3 regions of the Streptomyces sp. NPDC048566 genome follow, and region 2 is predicted to be linked to each of the others. Evidence: riboswitches for the same ligand, from Rfam matches in the RefSeq annotation. Region 2 holds a riboswitch; each other region holds the start of a gene.
The links. A riboswitch is a leader RNA that binds a small molecule or an ion and turns the genes downstream of it on or off. The one in region 2 is predicted to bind cobalamin.
Positions count from the first base shown of each region.

Region 1: it holds a riboswitch for cobalamin, as region 2 does, so the genes downstream of both, ACGFS9_RS15435 (ribonucleoside-diphosphate reductase subunit alpha) here and ACGFS9_RS04055 (HoxN/HupN/NixA family nickel/cobalt transporter) in region 2, are expected to answer to the same signal.
Region 3: it holds a riboswitch for cobalamin, as region 2 does, so the genes downstream of both, ACGFS9_RS23585 (cobalamin biosynthesis protein) here and ACGFS9_RS04055 (HoxN/HupN/NixA family nickel/cobalt transporter) in region 2, are expected to answer to the same signal.

Region 1 is NZ_JBICWL010000008.1:20,212-30,575, forward strand. It holds gene ACGFS9_RS15415 (helix-turn-helix domain-containing protein) at 25-990, opposite strand; gene ACGFS9_RS15420 (hypothetical protein) at 1,084-1,287, shown strand; gene ACGFS9_RS15425 (hypothetical protein) at 1,248-1,787, opposite strand; gene ACGFS9_RS15430 (ribonucleotide-diphosphate reductase subunit beta) at 2,157-3,191, opposite strand; gene ACGFS9_RS15435 (ribonucleoside-diphosphate reductase subunit alpha) at 3,191-5,572, opposite strand; cobalamin riboswitch at 5,707-5,864, opposite strand; gene ACGFS9_RS15440 (GNAT family N-acetyltransferase) at 5,910-6,428, opposite strand; gene mctP (monocarboxylate uptake permease MctP) at 6,533-8,143, opposite strand; gene ACGFS9_RS15450 (DUF3311 domain-containing protein) at 8,140-8,400, opposite strand; gene ACGFS9_RS15455 (GntR family transcriptional regulator) at 8,593-9,357, opposite strand; gene ACGFS9_RS15460 (extracellular solute-binding protein) at 9,854-10,364, shown strand, end outside.
Region 2 is NZ_JBICWL010000002.1:54,780-65,143, forward strand. It holds gene ACGFS9_RS04050 (tetratricopeptide repeat protein) at 1-2,253, opposite strand, end outside; gene ACGFS9_RS04055 (HoxN/HupN/NixA family nickel/cobalt transporter) at 2,491-3,585, opposite strand; cobalamin riboswitch at 3,613-3,817, opposite strand; gene ACGFS9_RS04060 (ArsR/SmtB family transcription factor) at 3,899-4,267, shown strand; gene ACGFS9_RS04065 (histidine phosphatase family protein) at 4,400-4,984, shown strand; gene ACGFS9_RS04070 (four-helix bundle copper-binding protein) at 5,006-5,377, opposite strand; gene ACGFS9_RS04075 (nuclear transport factor 2 family protein) at 5,429-5,821, opposite strand; gene ACGFS9_RS04080 (PadR family transcriptional regulator) at 5,903-6,466, shown strand; gene ACGFS9_RS04085 (SsgA family sporulation/cell division regulator) at 7,484-7,909, shown strand; gene ACGFS9_RS04090 (FAD-dependent oxidoreductase) at 8,262-9,659, opposite strand; gene ACGFS9_RS04095 (MAB_1171c family putative transporter) at 10,118-10,364, shown strand, end outside.
Region 3 is NZ_JBICWL010000017.1:55,997-66,360, forward strand. It holds gene ACGFS9_RS23560 (hypothetical protein) at 1-483, opposite strand, end outside; gene ACGFS9_RS23565 (alpha/beta hydrolase) at 684-1,811, opposite strand; gene ACGFS9_RS23570 (class II aldolase/adducin family protein) at 1,892-2,635, opposite strand; gene ACGFS9_RS23575 (anion permease) at 3,068-4,306, shown strand; gene ACGFS9_RS23580 (hypothetical protein) at 4,327-4,545, shown strand; cobalamin riboswitch at 4,682-4,826, shown strand; gene ACGFS9_RS23585 (cobalamin biosynthesis protein) at 4,930-5,877, shown strand; gene ACGFS9_RS23590 (cobyric acid synthase) at 5,874-7,421, shown strand; gene cobN (cobaltochelatase subunit CobN) at 7,418-10,364, shown strand, end outside.

The DNA.
Region 1 (10,364 bases), on a different contig from region 2:
CTCGCCCGTCCACCCGCCGCACGGTCAGGCCGCCTCCGGGCCCCTGAACGTGCGCCGGTACGCCTGCGGGGTCGTGCCCAGACTGCGCACGAACTGGTGGCGCAGCGCGGCGGCGGTGCCGAAGCCGGTGCGGCCGGCGATCGCGTCCAACGTTTCGTCCGACGCCTCCAGCAGTCGCTGCGCCAGCAGCACCCGCTGGTCCAGCAGCCAGCGGTAGGGCGTGGTCCCCGTCTCCTGCTGGAAGCGGCGCGCGAAGGTGCGCGGGGCCATGTGGGCGCGGGCGGCGAGCTGTTCGACGGTCGTCTCGCGGTCGAGGTGGCGCTCCATCCACACCAGCACGTCGCCGACCGTGTCGCACCGCGAGCGCGGCAGCGGGCGCTCGATGTACTGGGCCTGGCCGCCGTCCCGGTGCGGTGGGACCACCATCCGCCGGGCGATGGTGTTGGCGACCTCGGTGCCCTGCTCCTTGCGGACGATGTGCAGACAGGCGTCGATCCCGGCCGCGGTGCCGGCCGAGGTGATCACCGGGTCGGCGTCCACGTACAGCACGTCCGGTTCGACGATCGCCTTCGGGTACTGCCGGGCCAGCTCGCCGGCGTGCTGCCAGTGCACCGCGCAGCGCCGGCCGTCCAGCAGGCCGGCCGCGCCGAGCACGAAGACGCCCGAGCAGACGCTCAGCACACGAGCCCCGCGGTCGACCGTCCGGCGCAGCGCCGCGAGCAGGTCGGGCGGGTAGCCGCGCACTGCGTAGGTGTTCCCGGCGGGCACGACCACCAGGTCGGCCTCCTCCAGGCGGTCGAGGCCGTACGGCGTGGAGACGGTGAAGCCGGGGACGTGGGTGCCGAGGGTGGGGCCCTCGGCGGAGACGACCGCGAACGCGTAGACGGGGAGTCCCTCGTCGCTGCGGTCGAGGCCGAACACCTCGCACACCACGCCGAGTTCGAAGGGATGCACGCCGTCGAGCAGCACGGCGGCCACGTTGGTCAGCATGGCTCCAGTGTGCACCGGCGATGGCAGTAAATCGAGGGTGTGCGGCAGTTCTGCCACTCACGGTAAGGAGTCATCCGGCGGACACTGGTGTCCATGAACACGTTCTCGGACCACCTCGCCGGCATCCTCGTCGTTCTCGTCGTCTTCGCTCTCGTGGCGCTCCCGTCCCTGATCGGGCTGGCCCGTGAGCGGCGCGTGGACCGTCAGCTCCGGGCGGCCGCCGGTGTCCCGCGTGACACCGGGCGGCCACCGCGGTCTCAGGGCCTGGTCACCACCACCGTGACCGTCCACTCCTGAAGTCCCTTGCACGAGACGCGGCCCGGATCGCTCGGGCACATCGGCCGCGACGAGGTCAGCCGGACGGTCCCCGCCGAGACCGCCCGGTAGGCCGCGGACGCGTCGCCGGGCTGGAGGACGATGCCGCTGTTGGCGGCCTCCAGCGCCTCGCCGTCGGTTCGCACGGGCTTCCACGGGCGGGGCGTGGTGCCGTCCAGCACCACCCGGAGCGTGTCCCCGAGCCCGAGGCAGAAGCGGTGGCCGGTGTCGGCCGCGTCGAGTTCGCCCCGCACGGTGGTGCAGTCCCCGGCGGACGACGGGGGCGGGGACGCGGGGCCGGTCGAGGGCGCCGAGGCGGGCGGGGACGAGGGGGACGGGGCGGTCGCGGACGGAGCGGTCGGGGCGGACGACGGCGACACGCTCGTTCCCGCCTCGCTCCCGCCCTGCGTTCCGCAGCCCGCCGCGACGAGCAGGGTCAGTGCCGTGAGGGCGATGGTCCTGGTGTGGGTCGTTCGACGCATGGGGTGGCCTCCTTGCGGGTTGGACGTGCCACCGGGGGAACCGGATCCCTCCCCGCCGCGACCCGTCTGCCCGGGAGCGTCGCCGGGGCCCGCCGAACAGAACCCCCGGGCCACCGCGGTGCCGTACGGCCGGGGAGAACCGGCCGCCGATCCGCCGCGGGCCCGCTCGTGAAAAGGCGGACCCGGCGGGAGCCGGCCGCGAGGGCAGGCTCCCGCCGGGTCGCGAGGACGCCGCCGGACTGCGCCGTCGCACGCGCCCGTCGGGCACCGGCCGCGCGCGCCGGCCGGTCCCGGACCGCCGGGCCGGTCCGCCGCCCACTGGATGGAGCGGGCCGGCGGACCGGACGCGGAACGGGCGGTGGGGGACGGTCAGAAGTCCTCGTCGAGGTCGACCGAACCCTCCACGGCCACCTGGTACGCAGAGGGGCGGCGCTCGAAGAAGTTCGTCAGCTCCTGGACGCCCTGGAGCTCCATGAAGGAGAAGGGGTTCTCGGAGCCGTAGACCGGCTCGAAGCCCAGCCGCTGGAGGCGCTGGTCGGCGACGCACTCCAGGTACTGCCGCATCGAGTCGGTGTTCATGCCCGGCAGGCCCTCGCCGCACAGGTCCCGACCGAACTGCAGCTCCGCGTCGACCGCCTCCCGCAGCATGGCGGTGACCTGCTCCCGGAGCGCGTCGTCGAAGAGGTCGGGCTCCTCCTTGCGGACGGTGTCCACGACGTCGAAGGCGAAGCTCATGTGCATCGTCTCGTCGCGGAACACCCAGTTGGTGCCGGTGGCCAGACCGTGCAGCAGCCCCCGGCTGCGGAACCAGTAGACGTACGCGAAGGCGCCGTAGAAGAACAGGCCCTCGATGCACGCGGCGAAGCAGATGAGGTTCAGCAGGAAGCGACGGCGGTCCGCCTTGTCCGCCAGCCGGTCGAGCTTCTCCACCGAGTCCATCCACCGGAAGCAGAACTGCGCCTTCTCGCGGATGGAGGGGATGTTCTCCACCGCGGCGAAGGCCGCCGCGCGGTCCTCGGGGTCGGGCAGGTACGTGTCGAGCAGCGTCAGATAGAACTGGACGTGCACGGCCTCCTCGAACAGCTGGCGGCTCAAATAGAGCCGGGCCTCGGGGGAGTTGATGTGCTTGTACAGCGTCAGCACGAGGTTGTTCGCCACGATCGAGTCGCCCGTCGCGAAGAACGCGACCAGCCGGCCGATCATGTGCTGCTCGCCCGGTGTGAGCTTCGCCAGGTCGGCGACGTCCGAGTGGAGGTCGACCTCCTCGACGGTCCAGGTGTTCTTGATCGCGTCCCGGTAGCGCTCGTAGAAGTCCGGGTAGCGCATGGGACGGAGCGTCAGTTCGAAGCCCGGGTCGAGCAGGTTCTTCTCGGACCCGGCCTTCTCGCGGTCGGTGTCGGTCATCACTGGCAGGCCTCGCAGGACTCGGGGTTTTCCAGGGAGCAGGCGACGGCCTCGGGGTCGGCGGCCTGCTGGACGGGGATGGTCTTCTCAGGGCGCGCCTGGGCCCGGGCCGCGCGGGCGATGCGCGTCGCCGGCCGGGACCGCAGGTAGTACGTCGTCTTCAGGCCCGACTTCCAGGCGTACGAGTACATCGAGGAGAGCTTGCCGATCGTCGGCGTCTCCAGGAACAGGTTCAGCGACTGCGCCTGGTCCAGGAACGGGGTCCGCGCCGCGGCCATGTCGATCAGGCCGCGCTGCGGGATCTCCCAGGCCGTGCGGTACAGATCGCGCACGTCCTGCGGCACCCAGGTGAAGCCCTGGACCGAACCGCTGGACTCGCGCAGCGCCTCACGGGTCTGCGCGTCCCACACCCCGAGCTTCTTCAGCTCGGCCACGAGGTACGAGTTGACCTGGAGGAACTCGCCGGAGAGCGTCTCGCGCTTGAACAGGTTCGACACCTGCGGCTCGATGCACTCGTAGACGCCCGCGATCGAGGCGATGGTGGCGGTCGGCGCGATGGCGAGGAGCAGCGAGTTGCGCATGCCGACCTCGGCGATGCGCTGCCGCAGCGCCGCCCAGCGCTCGGGCCAGTTCAGCTCGACGTCGAAGTGGTCGGGGTGCAGCACGCCGCGGGCGGTGCGGGTCTTCTCCCAGGCCGGCAGCGGGCCGTTGCGCTCGGCGAGGTCCGCGGACGCCTCGTAGGCGGCGAGCATGATGCGCTCGGCGATCCGGGTCGACAGGGCGCGCGCCTGCGCAGAGTCGAACGGCAGCCGCAGCTTGAAGAAGACGTCCTGAAGGCCCATGGCGCCCAGACCGACCGGACGCCAGCGGGAGTTGGAGCGGCCGGCCTGCTCGGTCGGGTAGAAGTTGATGTCCACGACCCGGTCGAGGAAGGTCACCGCGGTGCGCACGGTCGCGTCGAGCCGCTCCCAGTCGATGTCGTCACCGACGACGAACGCGCCCAGGTTGACCGAGCCCAGGTTGCAGACCGCGGTCTCCCCGTCGTCGGTGACCTCCAGGATCTCGGTGCACAGGTTCGAGGAGTGCACGGTGTGGCCGGGCTCCGCCGTCTGGTTGGCGGTGCGGTTGGCGGCGTCCTTGAAGGTCATCCAGCCGTTGCCGGTCTGCGCGAGGGTGCGCATCATGCGGCCGTACAGGTCGCGGGCCGGGAGGGTCTTCCTGGCGAGGCCCGCCTCCTCGGCCTTGCGGTAGGCGGCGTCGAACGCGTCACCCCACAGGTCGACCAGCTCGGGCACGTCGGCGGGGGAGAACAGCGACCAGACGCCGTCCTCGTTCACCCGGCGCATGAACTCGTCCGGGATCCAGTGCGCGAGGTTCAGGTTGTGCGTGCGCCGGGCGTCCTCACCGGTGTTGTCGCGCAGCTCCAGGAACTCCTCGATGTCGGAGTGCCAGGTCTCCAGGTACACCGCCGCCGCGCCCTTGCGCCGCCCGCCCTGGTTGACCGCGGCGACCGAGGCGTCCAGCGTCTTGAGGAACGGGACGATGCCGTTGGAGTGCCCGTTGGTGCCGCGGATCAGCGAACCGCGTGACCGGATGCGGGAGTAGGACAGCCCGATGCCGCCGGCGTGCTTGGAGAGCCGGGCCACCTGGTGGTAGCGGTCGTAGATGGAGTCCAGCTCGTCGAGCGGGGAGTCGAGCAGGTAGCAGGACGACATCTGGGGGTGCCGCGTGCCGGAGTTGAACAGGGTGGGGGAGGACGGGAGGTAGTCGAGCCGGCTCATCAGCCGGTACAGCGCGGCGACCTCCTCGACGGCGCCCGTCGTGTCGTCCTCGGCCAGACCGGCGGCCACCCGCAGCATGAAGTGCTGCGGCGTCTCCACCACCCGGCGGGTGATGGGGTGGCGGAGCAGGTAGCGGCTGTGCAGCGTCCGCAGGCCGAAGTAGCCGAAGCGGTCGTCGCCCTCGGCGTCGATCAGCGCGTCCAGCCGCGCGCCGTGCAGCCGCACGAACGCGGCGGTGCGGTCGGCGACCAGGCCCTCGCGGTGGCCGACCGCGACCGACTCGGAGAACGTGGTGACACCCTGGGACGCGGCCTCGGCCGCGATGCTCAGGGTCAGCAGCCGGGCCGCGAGCCGCGAGTACACCGGGTCCTCGGAGATGAGGCCGGCGGCCGCCTCCGTGGCCAGTTCGCGCAGCTCGGCCTCGTCGGCGTTGGCGGAGCGGCCCCGCAGCGCCGCGGCGGCGACCCGGCCGGGGTCGGCGTCGGCGAGGTCGGCGGTGAGGTCCGTCAGGGTCCGCAGCAGTGCGCCCTGGGGGCCGTCGGTCTCCACCGGGTCCTGGTGCGCGGTCGCTGAGGCCGGATCTGCTGGCGCGATGGTCACGTGGGACTCTCCCTCGCTCGGCACGGGGCCTGTCGGGGAGCACGGGGGCACACGGAAGCGCTTCTGGGCAGCCAGCGCACCGCGTCCACCGGCCCACTCCGCGAGGCCCGGACGTCGTCGGCACCCGGGCCGGACGGCCGGGGCGCGCTGTCGGCAGGTCCTCGGACTGAGACGTGTGCGGGCCCGTCCGCGGGACGAAAACGCACAAGTACACCGTTGCGGGACAGTTCCGGATTCGCACCGGATTCCCCTGCGGCGACAGCGAGCACGAGCATACATCTTGTGCCGGGCCCCGAGAGCACCCCCACATGTTGTGTCGTGTTGTCCTCGATGAGGGCTACGGAGCGTGCCGGAGCGTCAACTCGTAGGTGAGCAGCCGGATGTCGCCGAGCTCCGGGACCGGGTTCCAGTCGCGCTCCGGGGCGCGGGTGAAGCCCAGGCGCCCGTAGAGCCGGTGGGCGGCGAGCATGGACGGCTGCGTCGACAGCACGACCCGCACGCACCCCGGGACGGCCCCCGCGCGTTCGGCGCAGGCCCGCACGAGCGCCTCCCCGGCGCCCCGGCCGCGGAACGCGCGCGCGACGGCGAGCATCCGGATCTCGGCCTCGCCGGGACGGGCGATGTCCGCCAGGGGGCCGCCGTCCGGCACGAAGGTCACCCCGCCGGCCACCCGGTCCCCGGCGGCGGCGACCAGGACGTCGGCGTCCGCGGCCCGCCCGGCGACGTCGCGGAGCCTCGCCAGGTACGGATCGGCCGCCCCGAAGTCGAGCAGCCCGTCGCCGAGATACGCCTGCGCGGTGATCTCGCCCAAGGCCGGGTACTCCGCCGGCCGCGCCTGCCTGATCACGAAGTCCATGGAGCCGAGTGTGCCGGACGGACGGGGCGGCGGGCCGCCGGATTCTCTCCGGCGGCCCGCCGCCCCGCTCGGACCCGGGCGCGCGCGACGGCCCGGGGTGTCGCTCAGTTGCTCGCGCCCGCGGTGGCCGGCGGGAGGTCCGTCCGCACGCCGGGGTCGCCCGCGTCGGCCGTGTAGTCCTCCGGCGAGGTCTCGTCGACGCCGTCGGGCGCGTTGAACGCCCTGAGGGCGAAGGTGAGGACGACGGAGACGACCACGTTCAGGACGAACGCCGTCAGGCCGATGTAGCCGATCTCCCCGATGCCGGGGATCTCCTTGGAACTGCCGCCGAAGTGCTTCTGGGTCGGCGAGGCCACCCCGTAGGCGGCGAGCGTGCCGTAGGCCATGCCGACCGCCCAGCCGGCCAGCAGCGCCCAGCGGTGGAACCAGCGGGTGAACAGTCCGCCGACCAGCGACGGGAAGGTCTGCAGAATCCAGATGCCGCCCAGCAGCTGGAAGTTGATCGCGACCGTCTTGTCCATCGTCAGGACGAAGACGAGCGCGCCCACCTTGACCAGCAGCGAGACGATCTTGGAGACGCGGGTCTCCTCCTTCGGGGTCGCGTCCGGCTTGATGAAGTCCTTGTAGATGTTCCGGGTGAAGAGGTTGGCGGCCGCGATCGACATGATGGCCGCCGGGACGAGCGCGCCGATCCCGATGGCCGCGAACGCCACGCCCGCGAACCAGGCCGGGAACATGTTCTCGAAGAGCTGCGGGATGGCGAGCTGGCCGTTCTGCACCTTCACCCCGGCGGCGATGGCCATGAACCCGAGCAGTGCCAGCAGGCCCAGCATGAGCGAGTAGAGCGGAAGGATGGTCGTGTTGCGCCGGATCACCTCGCGGCTGCGGCTGGACAGCGTCGCGGTGATGGAGTGCGGGTACATGAACAGCGCGAGCGCCGAGCCGAGGGCGAGCGTGGCGTAGGTCCACTGGCCCGCTCCCGGCGGGACGAGCCCGCCGGCTCCGGCCGCCGTGTACTTGTCGCCCGCGGCCTTGAAGATCTCGTCGAAGCCGCCGAGTTTGATCGGGATGTAGATGACGGCCACCGCGATCACGATGTAGATCAGGGTGTCCTTCACGAAGGCGATCAGCGCCGGGGCCCGCAGACCCGAGGAGTAGGTGTAGGCGGCCAGCACGCCGAAGGCGATGAGCAGCGGCAGGTCCTTGACGAACCAGTTGGTGCTCTCGCCGCCGCCCACGCCCATCACGTCGAGGACGGCCTGGATGCCGACCAGTTGGAGCGCGATGTAGGGCATGGTCGCCAGGATGCCGGTGACGGCGACGGCCAGGGACAGGCCCTTGGAGCCGAACCGGCCGCGGACGAAGTCCGAGGTGGTCACGTAGCCGTGCCGGTGGGAGACCGACCACAGGCGGGGCAGGAAGGTGAAGATCAGCGGGTACACCAGGATGGTGTACGGCACGGCGAAGAAACCGGCCGCGCCCGCCGCGTAGATGGCCGCCGGGACGGCGACGAAGGTGTACGCCGTGTAGAGGTCGCCGCCGAGCAGGAACCAGGTGACCCAGGTCCCGAACGACCGTCCGCCCAGGCCCCATTCGTCGAGGCTGTGCTCGTTGTCGGCCTTGCGCCAGCGGGCGGCCAGGAAGCCCATGACCGTGACGGCGAGGAAGAAGAAGACGAAGACGCCGAGAGCGACGCCGTTCACGCCGTCGTTCATGCTCCGGTACCTCCTTCGGCCGCGCGGGCCCGCTGGTCACGCCGCCACAGCTGGTGGGCGGTCACGGTCAGCGCCGTCGACAGGACCACCCACAGCATCTGGTACCAGTAGAAGAAGGGGATGCCGATGAAGGCGGGGTCCGTCCTGGCGTAGGAGCCGACCCACAGCATCGCCACGAACGGCGCGAGCAGGCAGAGCGCGATCACCACGCGCACCGGTGTCACCACCGGTCTTCTCACTTCGGGCAGGTCTGGCATACGGCGGCTCCCGTCTCCTGGCGATCACCTGTGTAACGCGCAGGCAATCTAGGCGACGGTTCGGCTCTTGGGAACCCCTGCTCGAAGGGCTGGTGTGGAGGCTTGGTGTGGGTGCCGGCGGGCGGCGCCCGGGGGCTCGGCGCCGGCCCGAACGCGGGCACGCCGCGCCCGCCGGCCCCCCGGTCCGTCCGCTCAGTCCGTCGGGCGCTTGAGGCGGGCGACGAACTTGTACCGGTCGCCGCGGTAGACCGACCGCACCCACTCCACCGGCTCGCCCACCTTGTCCAGCGAGTGCCGGGAGAGCATCAGCATCGGCAGCCCCACGTCCGTGCCGAGCAGCCCGGCCTCGCGCGGGGTGGCCAGCGAGGTCTCGATGGTCTCCTCGGCCTCGGCCAGATGGACGTCGTACACCTCGGCCAGCGCGGTGTAGAGCGAGGTGTACTTCACCAGCGAGCGGCGCAGCGCGGGGAAGCGCTTGGCGGACAGGTGGGTCGTCTCGATCGCCATCGGCTCGCCGCTCGCCAGCCGCAGCCGCTCGATGCGCAGCACCCGGCCGCCGGCCGAGATGTCCAGCAGGCCGGCGAGCGTCTCGTCCGCGGTGATGTAGCCGATGTCGAGCAGCTGCGAGGTGGGCTCCAGGCCCTGGGCGCGCATGTCCTCGGTGTAGGAGGTGAGTTGCAGTGCCTGGGAGACCTTGGGTTTGGCGACGAAGGTGCCCTTGCCCTGGATGCGTTCGAGGCGGCCCTCGACGACCAGTTCCTGAAGCGCCTGCCGCACGGTCGTGCGCGAGGTGTCGAACTCCGCGGCCAGCGTCCGCTCGGGCGGGACCGGCGTACCGGGCGGCAGCGTCTCCGTCATGTCGAGCAGGTGCTTCTTGAGCCGGTAGTACTTGGGCACGCGTGCGGTACGGATGGGCGCCCCACCCTCGTTCTCCGCACTGCTGACGTCGGTGCTCATGCTCCGCCTTCCCGGCTCCGGATGCCGAAGCGACCGACGTTCCGTCGGTCACGGCTCACATCGTGGCACGGCTTGTCGTGCGAGTGTCCCCCCGCACGCTCCGTGATCCTCTCTATATACCGTCGGCCTCCGTGTTGGTCTAGTCCATCACGCCCGCTTGCTCGGTGCGCGGCGGTGCCCGGGAGGCCGGTGCCGCGCGGCGGGGCAGGGGGACGCGCGGGCCGTCCGGGGTGTGCCGGGGGTTCGCCCGCCGTCCGGCCGGGGTTCCCGAACGGCCCTGCCCTTTATGCCGCTTGCCTACTTAAAGGTCCTTGCATATGTAGGTCGCATAACGGACGAGAGGACGGGCTTACACACCCTTGACACCCCCCTAGGTCTAGGCCAAGCTCCCGGTACTGGTCTACACCATTGGTCCAGTCCCGGCCCCACGGGCGGTCACACGTCGTATGTCACCGCGGGGAGCAGGGGGGTTTGTGGCATCCCTGAGGAGGGTGGCGTGAAGCGCAAGCTGATAGCCGCGATCGGTATCGCGGGCATGATGTTCTCCATCGCGGCGTGCGGGGACAGTGACGACAAGTCCGGGGGGTCGGACAAGGCCGCGGACGCCAAGGCGCTGACGGTCTGGCTCACGGTCGACGCGCAGAACAACTGGCCCGAGCTGGTCAAGGCGGCCGACGCGGCGGTCAAGGCGAAGCACCCGGGCATCAAGATCAACCACGAGTACTACGGCTGGCCGGACAAGAACACCAAACTCGACGCCGTCCTCGCCACCGACAAGGCGCCCGACGTGGTCGAGATGGGCAACACCGAGATGCTCGGCTACATGGTCAAGGGCGCCTTCGCTCCCCTGGACACGTCGAAGTTCGAGAACTCGGACGCCTGGCTGGACGGCCTCAAGGCCTCCGTCACCTACGAGGGCAAGACCTACGGCGTGCCGTACTACGCGGGTGGCCGCGTCGGCAACTGGCGCAAGGACGTCGCGGCGTCCGTCGGCGTGAAGAGCCCGC
Region 2 (10,364 bases):
CTCTGTGGCCGCCGCCTGCTGCCGCAGCACAGCCACGCCCCGGTACAGTTCCGCGGCCTCCTCCCGCAGGCCCAGCTGTTCGAGGCAGTGCGCCTCGTCGTTGCGGCTGGCCAGCGTGTCGGGGTGGCCGGCGCCCAGGATCTGCTCGCGCGCCGCGGCGACGCTCCGGTACTCGGTCAGCGCCTCGTCCCAGCGGCCGAGCCAGCCGAGGCCGACGGCGACCTCGCGGCGGCTGACGAGGGTGTCGGGGTGGTCCGCGCCCAGGACGCGCTCGCGGAGGGCGCAGACGTCACGGGACTCCGCGAGCGCCTCGTCCCAGCGGGCCAGCCGGCCCAGGTTCACCCCGAGGCCGTGCCGGGCGCGCAGCGTCTCCGGATGCGCGGGGCCGTGGGCGCGGGTGCGGTCCTCGACGAGCGCCCGGTACAGCTCCAGTGCCTGCGCGCTGCGGCCGAGCCGGCCCAGGCTGATGCCGACCTCGTGGCGTGCGGCCAGGGTGTCGGGGTGGTCGGCGCCGAGCGCCCGCGCCCTGCTCTGCGCGACCTCCCGGTAGGTCTCCAGCGCCTCGGTCCAGCGCCCCAGCCGGCCCAGCGCGTAGCCGACCTCGAATCGGGTGACGAGGGTGTCGGGGTGGGCCGGGCCGAGGACCCGGGCCCGGCCGGCGGCGACCTCGTCCGCCATGCGGTACGCGTCCTCCAGGCGGCCGAGCCGGCTGAGGTTGAAGGCGAGGTTGTGGCGGCAGCGCAGCGTGTCGGGGTGGTCGGCGCCCAGGACACGCTCCCGGGTCGCGAGGACCGCCGTGTACACCTGGTGGGCCTCGAAGTGGCGCCCCAACTGCCCCAGGACGTAGGCGATCTCCTGGCGTGCCGCGAGGGTGTCCGGGTGGTCGGCGCCCAGGACGCGTTCGCGGGAGCCGGCGAGCCGGGTGTGCTCCCCGAGCGCCTCGGCGGGCTGTCCGGTGCGGCTGAGGGCGAAGCCCACCTCGTAGCGGCTCGCCAGCGTGTCGGGGTGGTCCGGTCCGAGAAGGCGCTCGCGCTCGGCGGCGACGGCGCGGTGCGTCTCGCCCGCCTCGGCCCAGCGGCCGAGTCTCCCCAGGCGCAGCCCCTCCTCGTGCCGGCCCGCGAGGACGGCGAGTGCCCGCGCGTGCGGTGCTGCGGGGTGGTCGGGCGGGGCCGGTGCCGTGGCGGTGGCGGGACGGGCGGTCCAGGCGCCGGTGAGCCCGGCCGAGGGGTCCGGCGGGATGCCGCGCGCGGCGGTTCCGGTCGCCTTGACGCCGGTCGTCATCCCCTCGGTCCAGGACGGCAGCCGGGAGGACGTCCCCGGGGCGGGTGACGGCAGGGGCGCGGGCCCGGCCGGTGCGGCGGGGCGCGGGGCGGCGGGGGCCACGGTCGGCGCGTAGCGGGGGGCGCCCCGCCCCGCGTCGAGGCGGTCGGCCAGTTCCCGGGCGTCCCGGGGTCTGCTCTCGGGTTCCTTGGCGAGCAGGTCGAGGATGATCCGGTCCAGGTAGGCGGGCAGTTCGGCACGGTGGCGCCGGGGCGGTTCCGGTTCGGTGTCGCGGTGCCCGACCAGGATGGACCAGGCGTCCTCCAGGTCGAACGGCGGTGCTCCGGTGGCTATTTCGTACAGGACGCAGCCGAACGAGTAGAGGTCGCTGCGCTGGTCGACCTCCGTACCGCCGATCTGTTCCGGGGACATGTAGTGCGGCGTGCCCATCGCGATGCCGGTGCCGGTGAGGCGTGAGGTGAACCCGATGTCGTGTCCGAGGCGGGCGATGCCGAAGTCGCAGATCTTCACGGTGCCTTCGGTGAGCCGCATGATGTTGGCGGGCTTGAGGTCGCGGTGCACGATGCCCTGGCGGTGGGTGTAGTCGAGCGCGGCGGTCACCTGTGCGGCGATGTCGACCACCTCGTCGACGGCGAGGGGGCGGCGGCCGTTGTCCTCCAGGGCCTGACCGAGGTCGCGTCCCTCCAGCAGCTCCATCACGAGGTAGAGCACGCCCTCGGACTCGCCGAAGTCGTGGACGACGGTCACCCCGCGGTGCTGGAGCGCCGCCGCCACGCGGGCCTCGCGGCGGAACCGCTCCCGCAGGACGCCGGCGAAGGACGGGTCGCGGTGCGGGCCGAGCGGTTTGAGGCACTTCACGGCCACGTTCCGCCCGAGGGACTCGTCGAGGGCCCGCCACACCTCGCCCATGCCGCCCCGCCCGATGCGGTCCAGCAGCCGGTACCGGCCCTGGATCAGTCTGCTCTGCGCCATCGCGTGCGTTCGCCCCCGTCACTGCTCGGCCACGGGGCTCCCCGGGCCCCGTCCCAGTATGGCGAGCGGTCGGCCGGCTGGGTACGGCGCCGGGCGGGAGCAGGGGCCGAGGCCGCCGGACGGGCGCGCCGCGGGCGCGGGGCCCGCCGGGGGCGCGGGGCGGGCCGGCGGCCTCTGAGGCCCTGCGCCGCCGAGGCGGGCCCGCCGCTCCCGCCTCGGCGGCGGGCGCCTGGAACGTCAGCCGCCCTGGCCGAGGCGGGCGGCCCACCGCTGTTCCACCCTGGCCAGTCGCCAGTAGGCCAGCGCCGCGGCCCACACGACGACGAACAGGCCGACGATGACGTAGCCCGCGTTGTCCAGGTCGATGCCCGCGATCCGGTTGGTGAGCGCGTCGTCGAGATCCAGCCGGTCGTGCAGGACGCCGACCAGTTCGATCGTCCCGATGAAGAAGGCGACGGCGATCGACAGGCCGGTGATGGTCAGGTTGTAGAAGACCTTGCGGACCGGGTTGGAGAAGGCCCACTGGTAGGCGAAGTTCATGAAGGTGCCGTCCAGGGTGTCGAACAGGCTCATGCCGGCCGCGAACAGCAGCGGCAGGCACAGGACGGCGTACCAGGGAAGGCCCGCCGCCGCGCCGGAGCCGGCCATCACCATCAGGGTGACCTCGGTCGCCGTGTCGAAGCCCAGGCCGAAGAGGAAGCCGACGGGGTACATCTGGCCGGGCCGGCTGACGGACCGGGTGAGCCGGCCGAGCACACGGTTCATGAACCCGCGGGAATCCAGGTGCTGTTCGAGTTCCGCCTCGTCGAACGTTCCCGACCGCATCGCCCGGAACACCCGCAGGATGCCCAGCAGGGCGACCAGGTTGAGGGCGGCGATCACATACAGGAAGGAGCCGGAGACGGTCGTGCCGACGGCACCGAGCGTCCGGTGCGTGGTCGAGTCGTCGTTGACGAGCGTGCCGGCGAGTTGTGCGCCGCCGGCCACCAGCGCGGCCATGACGACGACCACGCTGGAGTGCCCGAGCGCGAACCAGAAGCCCACCGACACCGGGCGCTTGCCGTCGGCCATCAGCTTGCGGGTGGTGTTGTCGATGGCGGCGATGTGGTCCGCGTCGAAGGCGTGCCGCATGCCCAGGGTGTAGGCGGTGACGCCGAGTCCGATGCCGAACGCCTTGGAGCCGACCTCGTAGTGCCCGGGGACGACGAGGAGGAAGAGGATGCCGAAGGCGACGACGTGCAGGGCGACGATCACCCCCATCAGCCCCGCCGTCCGGACGGTGTCCTCGCGCCGCCACCGGAACGGGGCAGCCTTGATCTCGGGCAGGGTCATGCGGTCACGCTCCAGCACCTCGTGGATCACTTCGTGAGATGCCGTGGCCGGTCTCCTGGCTTACGGGGTGGTGCGCGTTCGTCCCGGCCTTCCCGTCCGCGGGCGGACAGTGACCGTGCCCAACTGGGACGCACGCTCCCCGATCACAGTGGCGAGGGCCGCTCCGGACTGGACCCCTGAACTCCAAGGGCCGTCACCGGTCTTCCCGAGCACCACGGCGGCACCACCGTAGGCGGGGCACACTGTTCCTGCATAGCTGCGCAGCCGCGCAGGTATGCAAGATCACAACCGACCGCCTGGAAGGATGCCGGTCATGCACCTGATCCCCGCCGAGCACGCGGACCGCCGGACCATCGACGGCCACCGGGTGTGCGATGCCATCGCCGCGATCGGCGAGCCGGGCCATGTCCGGTCCTGGGCGGGTCGGTTCGCCCTGCTGTCCGACCCGGGGCGGCTCGCGCTGCTGCTCGCGCTGCACCGGGCCGGCCCCCTCGCGGTCTCGGATCTCGCGGTGGCCTGCGGCATGAGGGATCCGGCCGTTTCACAGGCGTTGCGCCTGCTGCGCACGGCGGGCGCGGTGGCGGGCGAGAAGGAGGGCCGCGTGGTGCGGTACGCGATCGTCGACCCGGTCGTCGCCGACCTGCTCGGGCACTGCGCCGGCGACAACGGGCCGACGGAGTAGCCCACCACCCGGCGGTGCCCGGCGCGGCGGAGCGCCGGTGGGCACGGGACGGGGCAGGCGTCACCCTCGCCGGCGCCGACGAGGTCGGGGGCGCATGGCCCCGGCACGCCATGACACGGGAGAGTGATGGGGATGACGAGCAGGGTGACCCTGGTGGCGGCGGCGACCGGTGCGGCGCTGCGCGAGGCGCGCTTCGACGACGGCGGCCCGGTGGACGCCTCCGGTCTGCGGGCCGCCCGGGCGGCCCGGGAGTCGGGTGCGGTGCCGTCCGGCGACCGGCTGTGGGCCTCCCCCACCACGCGGTGCCGCCAGACCGCGCAGGCGCTCGGCCTCGACGGCGCGGGCGACGTCCCCGGGCTGGCCGGCCTGCGGGTGGGCCGCTGGCGGGGGGCGACACTCGGCGAGGTGAGCGCCGCGGAGCCGGAGGCGGTCGCGCGCTGGCTCGCCGATCCCGCGTCGGCGCCGCACGGCGGCGAGTCGGTGCGGGCCTTCTGCGCGCGGGTGGCGGAGTGTCTGGACGACGCCGCCCGGCACGACGGCCGGGTCGTCGCGGTGGTCGAACCGGAGGTCGTGCGCGCCCTGGTGGTCCGGGCGCTGGGGGCCCCGGAGTCGGCGTTCTGGCGAGTCGACGTGGCACCGCTCAGCGCGACGGAGCTCAGTGGCCGCGCGGGGCGCTGGAACGTGCGCGCGGGACGGCCGCTGGCGGCGCCGGCCTGAGCCGGGGCGGCCCGCTCCCGGTCACAGGACGGCGAGGAAGTCGGAGCACGCCTGCGCGCATTCGCGGCAGGTCTTGGCCGACCCCTCCGCGCCGGGGAAGCCGTCGAAGACGTCCGCGCACCGCAGGCAGACGTCGCGGCACCACTCCAGCTGGGCGCGCACCTCCCGCTCGTCCTGTGCGGTCTGCCGGGACAGGATCTGGACCGTCGCCTCGCAGACCTCGGCGCACAACACGCCCTCGCGGCGGACCAGGCCCTGTTCCTCGGGGCCGTCGGGATGCATGAGACTGGCGCGCAGGGCGCAGGACCGGGCGCACCGGCTGCACGCCTGGGCGCAGGCGAAGCGGTCCTCCAGGAAGCGGACGAGCGCCTGCCGGGATGTCGTGGAGGTCACAACTACCGGATAGCCCGCGGGAGTCGGTTCAAACGGCGCGGGCGTGGCGTCTCACGCTCCGGCCGCCTCGCGGGAGATCCGCTCGAACTCCGCCCCCATGGCGGCGGACAGGGCCTGGGCCGCCGACAAGGGCCGCACCATGACGGTGAACTCGTCGATCAGGCCGTCCTCGTCGATGTGCAGGAAGTCGCAGCCGTTGATCTCCTTGTCGCCCACCTTGGCGGTGAAGACGAGGGCGTGGTCGCGGCCGTCCGCTCCGGCGATCTCGCGGACGTACCGGAAGTCGCTGAACACGCGCCAGACACCGCGGAGGATGGCGGCGGTGATCGGCTTGCCGGGGTAGGGCTTGAAGGCGACGGGGCTGGTGAACACGACGTCGGGGGCGAGCAGTTCCTCGACGGCGGCGAGGTCGCCCGCCTCCACGGCCTTGCGGAACGCGTTCATCGCGTCTCCCCTCATAGTCAACTAATTGAATAGGTGCGCATCAGATTAGTCGCCCGGGTGCAAGGCGTCTAGCCTTGGAGGATGGCACTGCGACACGCTGTTCTGGCCGCGCTCCTGGAGGGCGAGGCGTCGGGGTACGACCTGGCCAAGGGGTTCGACGCCTCGGTGGCCAACTTCTGGATGGCGACCCCGCAGCAGCTGTACCGGGAGCTGGACCGCATGGAGTCCGAGGGGCTGATCGAGGCCCGGCTCGTGCGGCAGGAACGCCGGCCGAACAAGCGGGTGTTCTCCCTGACCACGGCGGGCGCCGCCGCCCTGGCCGCGTTCACCGCGGTCCCCGCGCGGCCCACCGCCCTGCGCGACGAACTCATGGTCAAGGTGTACGCCCTCGACGGAGGCGACGGCGAAGCGGTGCGCACGGCCATCGCCGAACGCCTGGAGGGGGCGCGGGCGAAGCTGGCGCACTACGAGCGGATCGGTGCGCGCCTCCTCGACGGCCGCTCCGAGGAGGAGTACCTGGCGGCCGCCGAGCGCGTCGGCCCGTACCTCACGCTGATCGGGGGACGCGCCTTCGAGCAGGCGAACATCACCTGGGCGGAGCAGGCACTGCTCGTCCTGGAGCGCCGCTCCCACCGGACCGGCTGAGCCGCGCCGGCGGCCTCCCGGCGCGGCGGGCCGATTCCGCCCGGGCGACGGGGCTCCCCCGGGACACGCCGGCCGCGCCGCCCGGCCCCGGAGCACCGCCGGCCTCGGCAAGGCCCGTGGTGCGGGCTGTCCCGCGCCGCGGCCGGCGTGTCCCGGCGGCGCGGGTACGAGGAGGGCCGAACGGCACCCGCGCACGGGCCGATCGGCCTCTGCTTTGCGTAGACGACTGCTCACACGCTGTCAGAAGTGCCCACAAGACCGGCCGTTCGGGCGCGCACCGTCCGTCTTCGTCCCCGCGACCGCGTGCTCCGAGGCGGCGTTCCTCCCGCGCCGGAGCCCGCGGGGACATCATGCGCGGGGACCCGGCGAAAGGGGAGGAGTCGGGCTCCTCGCGCGGGCGACCGTCGCCGCCACGCGTCGCGGCGGCGGCGGTCGCCCCCGGCTCGCCCGGCGGTCCGCAGGCGGTGGGACGGGGGCAGCAGGCCCCGGCGGCGCGCGGTGTCCAGGCGGCGGGCCGATTCGCCCCGACGTCACCGGGTGGGCCGCGACCACGCCCGGGACCGGCAGCGCCGGGATGGTGTCGGCCCGCGCGATGCGGCGCGCCCCGGACGTCGTCGCCACGTCCTCGGCGAAGGGGCACGCTGCGGACGCCGGAGACCCCGTGGTGCCGGCCGCGCCGCCGCCCGGCGCGGGGCGCGCGGCCGGTGTTCGAGGCCGCTGCGGGCAGCGCGGCATCAGGGGCCCGGTGAGAGGGGGGCACCCGGGTGACGGGGCCGCCCTCTGTTCGAATCCACCGTGCCGCGCGACCGGGGTGACGGGAGCGCCCCTTGTTCGTTGAGCGCACGAGAAGGTGACGCGTGCCGGCCGGGCCGGCGCCCTCCGGCGGATCGGCCGTGACCTGCCCGCACCGGATCCGCCGGACCGTTCCACGGCCGGGGGCCGGACGCGGGGATGCCGCCGTGCGGTCCGGGGCCGGAGTCCGGCACCGTCCGACGACACGAGAGAAGGAGAATCCGAATGTCCCGCCTCGTCGACGCCGAAGTCCTGATGGACTTCCTGGAGTTGGATGAGCCTCCCTGGCGCGTTCCGGTCCGGCTGAAGTACCGCAGCTGCGATCCCCTGGCCGTCGAGCTGATGTTCCGGCTTCCCGGGCAGGACCCCGTCTCCTGGTTCCTCGGGCGCGACCTGCTGCTCGCCGGGCTGGACCGGGCGTGCGGCGAGGGGGACGTCCTGGTGGTCCCCGAGACGGGCGAGCCCGAGTCGGTGCTGATCCGCATCCAGGTGCGCGGGCATCACGCCCTGTTCCGCAGCGGCGTGGAACCCCTGCGGGTCTTCCTGGACCGCACCGCCCTCGTCGTGCCCTTCGGCGGAGAGGAGCAGCACCCCTGCTTCCTCCTGCACCTGGACGCCGAGCTGCGGAAGATCGCCACGACCCTTCAGTGATCGCGCGCACGGGCCGCCCCGTGCACCCCGGATGGTGAATCCCCCGTAGTCGACCCCCCGCCGTCAGTCCCCCGGACCCCGGGACCGACCGCATCGGGCACCACGGATGCCGTCCCCGCGGCTCGGCCGACGCCGAGCGAGGCCTCGGACACGTGGCGAACCCGCGGCCGCACCCGGCCGTTCGGCCGGCGAGCACGCCCCGGCCGGAGCGGGACGCTCGGGTGCCCCCACGACCACCGCGAGCGGACCACGACCACGCGCCTCCCCGCGACCGTCCCCCTCCTCCCGCCACCGGACACGCGCCGGCTCGAAGGCGATACGCCGTCGAGGCGCCGCCCGGCCCTTCACCAGGTCATCGCTTGGCCGACGTGTGCGACGTCAGGAACGCGCGCTCCTTCGGTGTGAGGGGCGGCCCCGCGAGGGGCGGCAGCACCGGACCGGCGAGCGTGGCCAGCAGCAGCGAGGGGTGGACCAGTCCGATCGCGTCCTTCTGCAGGGTGGTCACCTCGCACATCGCCGAGGACACCCGGTGCGACGTGGTCGCCACCCGTGTCATGCGCCGCGCGTACCGGGTCAGGAGCTTGTCGGCGAACGTGGGCGGGGTCCCCTCGACGCCGGGGAACCAGCGGTCCTGCGAGGTGCTCATCGCCCAGGCGGCCTCGACGGGCTTCGCGGACGCCTTCTGGACCCGCCGGGCGAACCCCGGCGCGCCCGGGTCCGAGGCGCGCAGGGCGTCCTGCAGCGCCCGCGCTCCCAGGGCGGCCACGGACATGCCCTGCCCGTAGACCGGGTTGTAGGTGGCGACGGCGTCGCCGAGGACGACGAACCCGTCCGGCCAGGCGGCGGCCGTCTCGAAGTGACGGCGGCCGTTGCGGGTGCTGCGGGTGAGCACCACGTCGGTGAGGGGCTCCGCCCCGGCGATCAGATCGCCCACCAGGGGGTGGCGCAGGCCGCGCGCGAACGGCGCGAAGTCCTCGGCGTCGCCGGTCGGTTCGGCGCCGCGGGTGCCTCCCAGGCTGACCAGCCACTGGTTGTCCTCGATGGGCACCAGGTTCGCCGAACGGCCCGGTTCCCCGGACGACGGGTCGGCGGTCACCTGGGTCAGCGGCCAGTCCTCGGCGCCCTCGGGGATGCGGTAGCGCCGGCTGGCGTAGACGAGGCCGGAGTCGACGACCGACTCGGTGACGCCGGTGACACCCAGCTCGGCGAGCCAGTGCGGGGCCCGGGAGCCCCGTCCGCTCGCGTCGACGACCAGGTCCGCGGCGAGGTCCTCCTCCCGGCCGTCCGCGTCGCGCACCCGGACGCCGGTGACGCGGGGCGCGGAGCCCAGCAGGGCGACGGCCCGGCCGGCCCGCACGACGAGTCCGGGCGTGTCCAGGACGGCCTCGCGCACCGTCCAGTCCAGCAGGTCGCGGCTGCACACCGTCAGCAGGTGGTCGTCGCGACCCCATCTGCGGAACCAGCCCTCGCCGCCGAAGGTGAGCAGGGACGTCAGGGACGCCTCGCGGGCTCCGGCGGCCGCGAGGCGCTCGCGTATCCTCCCGCCCGGCACGAGGGCCTCGACGGCGTCGCGGCCACTGGGCAGCAGAATGTGCGCGTGGCGGCTCTGCGGAAGCCCCGTGCGCGGCACCGGGCCGTCCGGCAGGGTGTCGCGCTCGACGACCGTGACCCCGTCGACGTGGGGCGCCAGGGCCGCGGCGGCGAGCATGCCCGCCAGACCTCCACCGACGACGACTGCGTTCCGCGACATGCCTCTCCCCTGCGCTCGACGACCGGGGCCTCACCGTACCCGCACGCCGGCCGGGGCGGACCGGCGTGTGCTCCGGAACTGCCCCTGGGTCCATCGCCGTTGCCCCCGTGCCCGAGGCCATGTCCGTGCCCGGACAGGGGGCTCGGGCACGGGCGGGACGGGGAACCCTCCCCCGGTTCGGAGACGGAGTCGTTTGCGCGGGTGACAAGGCGGCTTCTGTGAAGAAAGATGTGAAGGCCGAAAGAGCATGGCCCCTCCGCCCGCGAGGGGCCTGCCGGAGGCCGTCCGGGCCGGCGTCCACAGGCCCCTTCAACACGAGGAACAGGGGGAACGGTGCGCCGGGGAGGAGCAGTTGCGGAGGGTGACGGGCGGCCGTTCGGGGAGGCCGTCCGGCGTGCGCATGGCCGGATTCCGAGCACGCGTGGTGCTGAGCTCCAGCGAAGTCATGCGAGGTCGAGGTGAACGGGCTGATCTACTACATCGCCGGCGGCATCCTGTGGGCGGGCCTGGCGGCCCAGCTGCCCGACCTCGGGCGCCACCGCAGGGACCCGCTCAAGTGGACGTTCTGCGCGGTCATCTTCCTGTCGGGGCTCGCGTTCGTGCTCGGGGCGCCCCCCACGGTGGCCGCCGTCAACCGCCTCTCCGGCGTGGCCAACCTGGCCGCCCTGCTGACGTACACGACGGTGACCGCGTTCAGCGCGGCCT
Region 3 (10,364 bases), on a different contig from region 2:
CCGGTCCGCGGGCTCGGGGTGGGCCAGCGACCAGGCGTCGAAGAGGGCGACCCAGCCCCGCAGGACGGCGCTGTCGTCCCGGCTCCAGGCCCGCAGCCGCCAGCCGGGGCGGGCGCTGTCGCCGTGCACCTCGATGAGGCCGGCGAGCCGCGCGGTGTCCCAGTCCGCCCGCACCTGACGCGTCGTCAGATCCAGTTCGGCGGCGGCCCGTTCGGCGGTCGCGTCGGAGAGGGCGCCTTTGCCGTCGGAACTCGCGCCGTCGCGTCCCGGGCGCAGCGCCGCGTCGGCCCAGCGGGCGACCCGGGCCGCGTCGGACAGGCCGGTGCGTGCCATCCGGGCGAGTTCCGCGGGCGGCGGGGTGCCCTCGGGCGGCCGCGGCGCGGGGCGGGCGGTGCGGCGCCGGGTCACCGCTCGGGGAGCGGCCGCGAGGGGCCGCGGGCCGACGAGTCGGAGCCTGGAGTCGCGCGGGTTACGGGACGTCACGGGTGCAGTCTTCCGGTTGACGGTCCGAAAACCCAAACGGAATGCCCCGGCGGCCCGCGCGGGCGCCCGGGACGGCGGCCCGCCGGGGCGTTCGGGGCACCGCGGGGCACGCCCCGGGGAGTTGTCCCGGACCCAACCGGAAGCGCCCCGGAGCCGTTCCCGCCGCCCCGGGCGCCGGCGGCGGGGGACGGCCGCCGGTGTCACATCAGCGGGGTGAGGAAGCGGCGCAGCGCCTCCTCGTAGGCCGCCGGGTCGGCGTTCCACAGGGCGGCGTGCGGGGCGTCCGCGACGGTGTGCAGGGTGACGAGGTCCGGGCGGCTCGCGGCGAGGCGGCGCGAGGGGCCCCAGGGGGCGATGGTGTCGTCCGGGCCGTGCACCAGCAGGGTCGGCACGGTGATCCGGTCGGGGCGGGCCGCGCTCGCGATGCGGTCGCCGCGGACCCCGGTGCGCCCCTGGGCGGCGCGCACCGCGAGCGGCAGCAGGAACCCCGGGGTGTGGCGGGCGCCGGCCAGGGCGCGCAGCGTGACCTCCCAGTCGAGGACGGGCGAGTCCAGCACCAGTCCGGAGATCCGTTCGCGCAGCGCCGAGTGGGCGGCGGCGCGCAGGGCCATCGTGGCGCCCGTGGACCAGCCGTAGAGGATGATCCGGCGGGCGCCGTACCGCACGGCGTAGCGGATGGCCGCGTCGAGGTCGCGCCACTCGGTCTCGCCCAGGTGGTTCAGCCCGTCCGGGGAGCGGGGCGCGCCGAGGTCGCCGCGGTAGGCGAGGTCGAGCACGGGGAAGTGGCGCTCGTTCAGGAAGCGCATCACGTTCATGGGGTGCTCCCGGGTGGCGCCCAGGCCGTGCACGGTGATGATCCAGGTGTCGCGTACGGCGGGCACGAACCAGGCGGGCAGCGGGCCCAGTTCCCCGGGCACGTCGACGTCGCTGTGCTCCAGGCCCAGTGCCGACCCCGGGTCTCCGACGTACAGGTTCGGGACGAGCCAGACCTTGTCGCCGGGTTCCAGGGAGCCGTGGGTGACCCCGTCCAGCCGGCGCACGACCGTGTCGGCGGTGTGCGGGGTGGCGTCCTGGACCGGTCCGGCGATGGCGTGCGTGCCGTCGGCCGCGAGGCCGTAGACGCCGGGGCGCAGGGAGGCCAGGGTACGGGTCAGGGTGATCCCGCCGTCCGCCGTGGCGTGCACGGTGAGCCGGGGTTCGGTGGGCAGGGGCTTGCCGGGACGCGTCTTCAGCGCGGCGTCGCAGGCGAACCGGCCCGCCGCGACGGCGGCCGCGACGGCGGCTGTGGCGACGGTGACGGCTGCGGCCGCGGCTCTTGGGGTGCGCACCCGTCCAGTCTCCCGGCGCGGCCCGCCGTCGGCCAGTGGGAGGGGGCCGGTGGTGACCGGCGCCCCGACCGGCGGACGGCTCAGCCGCCGCCGCGCGGGCCCGGCTGCCCGTAGTCCCGCAGCCGCTCGCCCGCCTCCCGGAGCTGGGCCGGGGACAGCAGCGAGGGCGAGTGGCCCGGGACCGAGGAGGCCAGCAGCCAGACGCGGCACATCCACTCCAGTTGCGCGGTGCGGTCGTACGCCTGCTCCAGCGAGTCCCCGTAGGCCAGCGTGCCGTGGTTCCGCAGGAGGCAGGCGGTGCGCCCGGCCAGCGCCGAGAGCACGTGCGCGGCCAGTTCCGGGGTGCCGTAGGCGGCGTACGGGGCGACGCGGACGGGGCCGCCGAGGGCTCCGGCCATGTAGTGGACCAGCGGCAGTTCGGGGACGAGGAGCGAGACGGCCGTGGCGTGCGCGGCGTGGGTGTGGACCACGGCCCGGGCGTCGGTCTCCCGGTGGACGGCGAGGTGCATCGGCAGTTCGCTGGTCGGGCGGAGCGACCCGAGGACCTGCCGGCCGTCGAGGTCGACCCCGACGGCGTCGGCGGGTGTCAGCCGGTCGTAGGGCACGCCGGTCGGCGTCACCAGCACGGTGTCCCCGACGCGCACGGAGGCGTTTCCCGAGGTGCCGACCACGAGTCCGTCGGCCACCGTGCGGCGCGCCGTCGCCACGAGGTCGCCCCACGCCTCCTCCAGCGCGCCCGCCGCGCGGCGGGGCGGGCCCGCGTCCGCGGGGCGCGCCGGCGGTCCGCCGTGCCGTGCGCCGCGGCCCTCGTGCTCATCCGTCATGGGTCGATCCTCCCCGTCGTCGCCGCGCTCGGCCCGTGCCGCCGCCCGCCCGCGCTCGCGGGCGGGTTCGCCGGCCGCGCCGGGTCCCTCCGTGCGGGAATCCTGTCAGCCGCGGGCCGGAGGGCGACCGGCCGGGGGGCGAGGACGCGCGGAGGGTGCCGAGCGGAGGCCGCCGGAGCCTCCACGGCCCCGGCGCGTGACGAGGATCTCCCCGGCGGCAGGCCCGGCGGTCCGGGCCGGTCCCGAGGCGTGCGGCGACCCGTACGGGGACCGGGTGTTCGACCTCTGTTCGAGTGTCGCGGCCTCCCCCGGGGACAAGCGGAGGACGGATTCGCCCTTCGGGACACCACAAAGCCCGACCCAGTTCATCTTCCGTTCATCCAGGTTGCCTACGGTCCACCTGCCACTGACGTCCAACAGAAGCCTGGGTAAATGGAACACATCACGCTCCTCCTCGGAATCGTGATCGTCACCGCTCTCGTGTTCGATTTCACGAACGGTTTCCACGACACCGCCAACGCGATGGCCACCACCATCTCGACCGGCGCGCTCAAGCCCAAGGTCGCGGTGGCGATGTCCGCCGTGCTGAACCTTGTCGGCGCCTTCCTCTCGGTCGAGGTCGCCAACACGATCTCCAAGGGCCTCGTCGACGAGTCCGGCATCCGGCCAGAAGTGATCTTCGCCGCCCTGGTGGGCGCGATCCTCTGGAACCTGGTGACCTGGCTCATCGGACTGCCGTCCAGTTCCAGCCACGCCCTCATGGGCGGCCTGGTCGGCGCCACCATCGCCTCGGCCGGCACCGGCGCGGTGCACGGGGACGTCCTGGTCGGCAAGGTGCTCATCCCCGCCGTGGCGGCCCCGATCGTCGCCGGCCTGGCCGCGCTGTTCGCCACCCGGCTGTCCTACCGCCTCGGCCGGAACGCCGGCGGCAAGGCGACCGAGAAGGGGTACCGCGCCGGGCAGATCGCCTCCGCGGGCCTGGTCTCGCTGGCCCACGGCACCAACGACGCGCAGAAGACGATGGGCATCATCACCCTGGCCCTGGTCGCCGGCGGCGCCGTGGCGCCCGACTCCGACCCGCCGGTCTGGGTCATCCTCTCCGCCGGTCTCGCGATCGCGCTCGGCACCTACCTGGGCGGCTGGCGCATCATCCGCACCATGGGCAGGGGCCTGACCGACCTCCAGCCGCAGCAGGGCTTCGCCGCCCAGACCAGCGCGGCGACGGTCATCCTCGCCTCCTCGCACCTCGGCTTCTCCCTCTCCACCACGCACGCGGTCTCCGGGTCCGTGATGGGCGCGGGCCTCGGCCGCAAGGGCGGCGTGGTCCGCTGGTCCACCGCCACCCGCATGCTCGTCGCCTGGGTGCTCACGCTGCCGGCCGCCGCCCTGGTCGGCGCCCTGGCCGAGTGGGTCACCGGCTTCGGCGCCTGGGGCACCACGCTGGTCGCGGTGTTCCTTGTCGTCTCCAGCCTGGCGATCTGGCGCCGCTCGCGGCGCGAGGTCATCGACCACACCAACGTGAACGACGACGAGCCCGCGGGCGTCGTCACCACCGCCATGGCCGCCGTCACCCCGCCGCCCGCCGGCTCCGTGGCCGAGGACCTCGCGGCCACCATCCCCGCTCCCGCCGAGCCCGCGGCGAACCCGCCGGCGCCGTCGCGCGTGGCCTGAGAACCGAAGGTAGAAACAGCATGCACATCGACTGGTCAGCCCTCGGTTCCGTCTTCGGGGTGAGCCTCGCGGCCACCGTCGCCCTCGTCGGCCTCTTCACCCTCGGCGTCGCCGGCCTCTCCAAGAAGGAGTCGTCGCAGGGCGGCTCCGCCGTCGCGGCGGCCACCGGTGCCTACGTGTGCTTCGCCGCCTGCGCCGCGGCGGTCGCGTACGGCATCACGCTCATCATGAGCAAGTAGAACCGGACGAACGGCCCGAACGGGCCGTCATCGGGCAGCACTTCACGTGGGGTGCGGGACGGAACATCCGTCCCGCACCCCACGGGCGTGTGGGGCTGCGCACACTCTCCTCGTGCAGGTCAACAGCAAGTTGACTGCCGTTCTCACGCGTGGTGGACTGCCCAGGCCAAGTACGGGGGCATGAGAGGAAGCCGGTGTGAATCCGGCGCGGTCCCGCCACTGTGACCGGGGAGGCGACTCCCCGGGAGCCAGGAACTCTCGCCGCCGGTCTCGTCGAACCAGGGCGTGGACACCCTGAGTGAGGACACATCGCCATGCGCGGCTGCCCGTTGCCGGTCCTGTCGAGTACGAGCGTTCCGCCGCACCCCGCGGCCGGCTGACCCCGTGCGGGCCGATCGCGTCTTCGCGTACGGCGCCGCCGCCGGCCTCCTCGGCGACCTGCTGCTCGGCGATCCCCGCCGCGGGCATCCGGTCGCCGCGTTCGGGCGGGCGGCCGGGGCCGTCGAGCGGAGCCTGTGGCACGACCACCGCGGGTGGGGCGCCCTGCACACCGCCGTGTGCGGCGGCGGCGCCACCGCCCTCGCCGTACTCGCCCACCGCTCCCTGCGCTCCTCGCGAGCCGCTTCCCTCGCCCTGACCGCCGCCACCACCTGGGCCGTGGTGGGCGGCACCTCGCTCGGCCGCGAGGGGCGGGCGGTCGCGGGCGCACTCGCGGCCGGGGACCTCCGCGGCGCCCGGGAACGCCTGCCGCACCTGTGCGGGCGGGACCCCGAGGCGCTCGACGCCGACGGCATCGCCCGCGCGGTCGTCGAGTCCGTCGCCGAGAACACCTCCGACGCCGTGGTGGGCGCGCTCGTCTGGGGCGCCGTGGCCGGCGTGCCCGGCCTCGTCGCCTTCCGCGCCGTCAACACGCTGGACGCGATGGTGGGCCACCGGTCCCCGCGCCACCGCCGCTTCGGCTGGGCCTCCGCCCGGCTCGACGACGTCGCGGGCTGGCCCGGCGCCCGGCTGACCGCGCTGCTCGCGGCCGTCGCCGGGACGGACCCGGGCGGCGCGGTGCGGGCCTGGCGTGCCGACGCCGGCCGGCACCCGAGCCCCAACGCCGGTCCGGTGGAGGCGTCGTTCGCCGGCGCGCTCGGGGTGCGGCTCGGCGGCACCCTCTCCTACGCCGGACGGATCGAGCACCGGCCGGTACTCAACGGCGCCGGGCGCACCGTCCGGGTCGCCGACATCGAGCGGGCCGTGCGGCTCTCGCGCCGCGTCGGCTGGCTGGCGCTGGGCGTGTGCGCCGGCGGACGGGCTCTGCTGAGCCGGAAGGGGCGTGGCGCGTGAGCGGCGGGCTGCTGATCGCCGGGACCACCTCGGACGCGGGCAAGAGCGTGGTGACCGCCGGGATCTGCCGGTGGCTGGTGCGCCACGGGGTGAAGGTGGCGCCGTTCAAGGCGCAGAACATGTCCCTGAACTCGTTCGTGACGCGGGAGGGCGCCGAGATCGGGCGGGCGCAGGCGATGCAGGCGCAGGCCGCCCGGGTGGAGCCGACCGCCCTGATGAACCCCGTGCTGCTCAAGCCGGGCGGTGACCGGACCAGCCAGGTCGTGCTGCTGGGCAGGCCGGTGGGCGAGATGAGCGCCCGCGGATTCTTCGGCGGCCCGGCGGGCGAGGAGCCGTCGGCGCTCGCGTCCGGGGGGCACCGGGAGGCACTGCTGGCGACGGTGCTCGACTGTCTGGACCGGTTGCGGGGCACGTATGACGCGGTGATCTGTGAGGGGGCGGGAAGTCCGGCCGAGATCAATCTGCGGCGCACCGACATCGTGAACATGGGCATCGCGCGGAACGCGGGGCTGCCCGTGCTGGTCGTCGGCGACATCGACCGGGGCGGGGTGTTCGCCTCGTTCTTCGGGACGGTGGCCCTGCTGTCGCCCGAGGACCAGGCGCTGGTCGCCGGGTTCCTCGTCAACAAGTTCCGCGGCGACGTGAGTCTGCTGGAGCCCGGGCTCGACATGCTGCACGGCCTCACCGGCCGCCGCACCCTGGGCGTGCTGCCCTTCCGGCACGGTCTGGGCATCGACGAGGAGGACGGGCTGCGGGTCTCGCTGCGCGGCGCGGTCCGCGAGTCGGCGGTCTCCTCCCCCGTCGGCGCGGACGTCCTGCGGGTCGCGGTGTGCGCGGTCCCGCTGATGTCGAACTTCACCGACGTGGACGCGCTGGCCGCCGAACCGGGCGTCGTCGTGCGGTTCGTGGACCGGGCCGAGGAACTGGCCGACGCGGACCTGGTGATCGTGCCGGGGACCCGGGGCACGGTGAAGGCGCTGGCGTGGCTGCGCGAGCGGGGTCTCGCGGACGCGATCGCCCGCCGGGCCGCCGAGGGCCGCCCGGTGCTGGGGATCTGCGGCGGCTTCCAGCTCCTCGGGGAGCACATCGAGGACGAGGTCGAGTCGCGGGCCGGGCACGTCGACGGACTCGGACTCCTCCCCGTCCGGGTGCGGTTCGCGCGGGAGAAGACGCTGGCCCGGCCGGTCGGCGAGGCCCTCGGCGAACCCGTCGAGGGGTACGAGATCCATCATGGTGTCGCCGAGGTGACCGGCGGCGAGCCCTTCCTGGACGGGTGCCGGACCGGCTCCGTCTGGGGCACGCACTGGCACGGCTCGCTGGAGTCGGACGGTTTCCGCCGGGCCTTCCTGCGCGAGGTGGCCGCCGCCGCGGGCCGCCGCTTCGTACCGGCGGCCGACACGTCGTTCGGGGCGCTGCGCGAGGAGCAGCTGGACCGGCTCGGCGATCTGATCGAGGAACACGCGGACACGGACGCGCTGTGGCGGCTCATCGAGTCCGGCGCGCCGCAAGGACTGCCCTTCATTCCACCGGGAGCGCCCGCATGAGCACAGTGTTGTTGTTGTCGACCGCCGACACGGATCTGCTGGCGGCCCGTGCCTCCGGCGCCGCCTACCGGATCGGCAATCCGACCCGGGTGGAGGTCGCCGGCGAACTCCCCGCGCTCGTCGAGGGCGCGGACCTCGCCGTCGTACGGCTGCTCGGAGGGAAGCGGGCCTGGGAGGACGGGCTGGCCTTCCTGAAGGCGTCCGGCGTTCCGACCGTGCTGCTGGGCGGCGAGTCCGTCCCGGACGCCGAGCTGATGGCCGAGTCGTCGGCACCGGCCGGCGTGGTGGCGGAGGCGCTGCGCTACCTCGTCGAGGGCGGCCCGGCGAACCTCGCCGAGCTGGCCCGGTTCCTGTCCGACACCGTGCTGCTGACGGGCGAGGGCTTCGAGGAACCGCACAGGACCGCCGCGTTCGGGGTGCACGGCGAACGGGAGTTCACCGAGGGCCGGCCGACCGTCGGAGTGCTGTTCTACCGGGCGCACGAGCTGTCCGGGAACACCGGTTTCGTGGACACCCTGTGCGACGCCATCGAGGCCCGCGGCGCCAACGCGCTGCCCGTGTACTGCGGTTCGCTGCGCGGGGCGGACCCGGAGCTGTACGAGATCCTCGGCCGGGCCGACGCCCTCGTGGCCACGGTCCTCGCGGCCGGCGGCACGCACGCGTCGCAGGCGTCGGCGGGCGGTGACGAGGAGGCCTGGGACATCGGGGCGCTCGCCGACCTCGACGTCCCCGTCCTCCAGGGGCTGTGCCTGACCTCGTCGAGGAGCGCCTGGGAGGCGTCCGACGCGGCGCTGTCCCCGATGGACGCCGCCATGCAGGTCGCGATCCCGGAGTTCGACGGCCGCCTGATCACCGTGCCGTTCTCGTTCAAGGAGCAGGGCCCGGACGACGTCCCGGTGTACGTGGCCGATCCCGAGCGGGCCGCGCGGGTCGCCGGGATCGCCCTGCGGCACGCCGTGCTCAAGCACAAGCCGAACGCGGAGAAGAAGCTCGGCATCGTCTTCACCGCGTACCCGACCAAGCACGCGCGGGTCGGCAACGCGGTCGGCCTGGACACCCCGGCCTCGGCGGTGCGGGTCCTCGACGCCCTGCGCGACGCGGGGTACGGGGTCGCCGAACACCCCGACAACGGCGACGAGTTGATCCACCGGCTCATCGCGGCGGGCGGCCACGACGTGGAGTGGCTGACCGAGGAGCAGCTCGCCGCCGCCCCGGCGCGGGTGCCGCTGGCAAAGTACCGGGCCTGGTTCGACACGCTCGACCCCGGGCTGCGCGCGGGCATGCTGGAGGCGTGGGGCGAACCGCCGGGCTCGCTCTACGTGGACGGCGAGGACATCGTGCTGGCGTGCCTGGAGTTCGGGAACGTCGTGGTGATGATCCAGCCGCCGCGCGGCTTCGGCGAGAACCCGATCGCGATCTACCACGACCCGGACATGCCGCCCTCGCACCACTACATGGCGGCCTACCGCTGGCTGGAGGCCGCGCCGTCGGAGGGCGGCTTCGGCGCGGACGCCGTCGTGCACATGGGCAAGCACGGCACGATGGAGTGGCTGCCGGGCAAGGGCCTCGGGCTCGGCGGCGGCTGCGCACCCGACGCGGTCCTCGGCGAACTCCCCCTGGTCTACCCGTTCATCGTCAACGACCCGGGCGAGGGCACGCAGGCCAAGCGGCGCGGGCACGCCACCGTCGTCGACCACCTGGTGCCGCCGATGGCCCGCGCGGACACCTACGGGGACCTCGCGAAGCTGGAGCAGCTCCTCGACGAGTACGCGCTGGTCTCCGACCTGGACCCGACGAAGGCCCCGGCGGTCCGCGCGCAGATCTGGACGCTGGTGAAGGCCGCGGAGCTGCACCACGACCTGCACGTCGACGAGCAGCCGGACGACGGCGACTTCGACGAGTTCGTGATGCACATCGACGGCTACCTGTGCGAGATCAAGGACGTGCAGATCCGTGACGGCCTGCACGTCCTGGGCGGCGGCCCGGAGGCGGAGCCGCGGGTGAACCTGGTGCTGGCGGTGCTGCGCGCCGCGCAGGTGTGGGGCGGCGCGGCGAACGCGCTGCCCGGTCTGCGGGCGGCTCTCGCGGAGCACTTCGGCCTGGTGGAGAAGGAGCTGCTGGCCGAGCCGGGGGCCGCGGTGAAGGTCCCGGCCGAGCTGAGCGACCTCGTCGCGGGCCCGAACCGGACGGCGGCCGACGCCGTCGACCTGCTGGAGCAGCTGTGCCGGCGGGCGGCGCTGGGCATGGAGGAGCGCGGCTGGGACGCCGCCGCCGTCCCGGCTCTCGTACGCGAGGTGCTGGGGTCCGAACTCCCGGATGCCGTACGGGTGCTGGAGTTCGCGTGCCGCGAGGTCGTGCCGCGGCTGGCGCGCACCACGGACGAGATCGGGCACATCCTGAAGGCGCTCGACGGCGGGTACGTCCCGGCGGGTCCCTCGGGTTCGCCGACGCGCGGTCTGGTCAACGTGCTGCCGACCGGCCGGAACTTCTACTCGGTCGACCCCAAGGCCATTCCGTCCCGGCTGAGCTGGGAGGTCGGCCAGTCCCTCGCGGACTCGCTCGTGCAGCGCTACCTCCAGGACACCGGGGAGTACCCGACGTCGGTCGGGCTGACGGTCTGGGGCACCTCCGCGATGCGGACGCAGGGCGACGACATCGCGGAGATCCTCGCGCTGCTGGGCTGCCGCCCGGTGTGGGACGACGCGTCGCGGCGGGTGACCGGCTTCGAGGTGGTCCCGCTCGACGAGCTGGGCCGTCCCCGCATCGACGTCACGGTCCGCATCTCGGGCTTCTTCCGCGACGCGTTCCCGCACGTGGTCGGGCTGATCGACGACGCGGTGCGCGCGGTCGCGGAGCTGGACGAGCCCGCCGACCGCAACTTCGTGCGCCGGCACGCCGACGAGGACACCGCCGAGCACGGCGACCGGCGGCGCGCGACGGCCC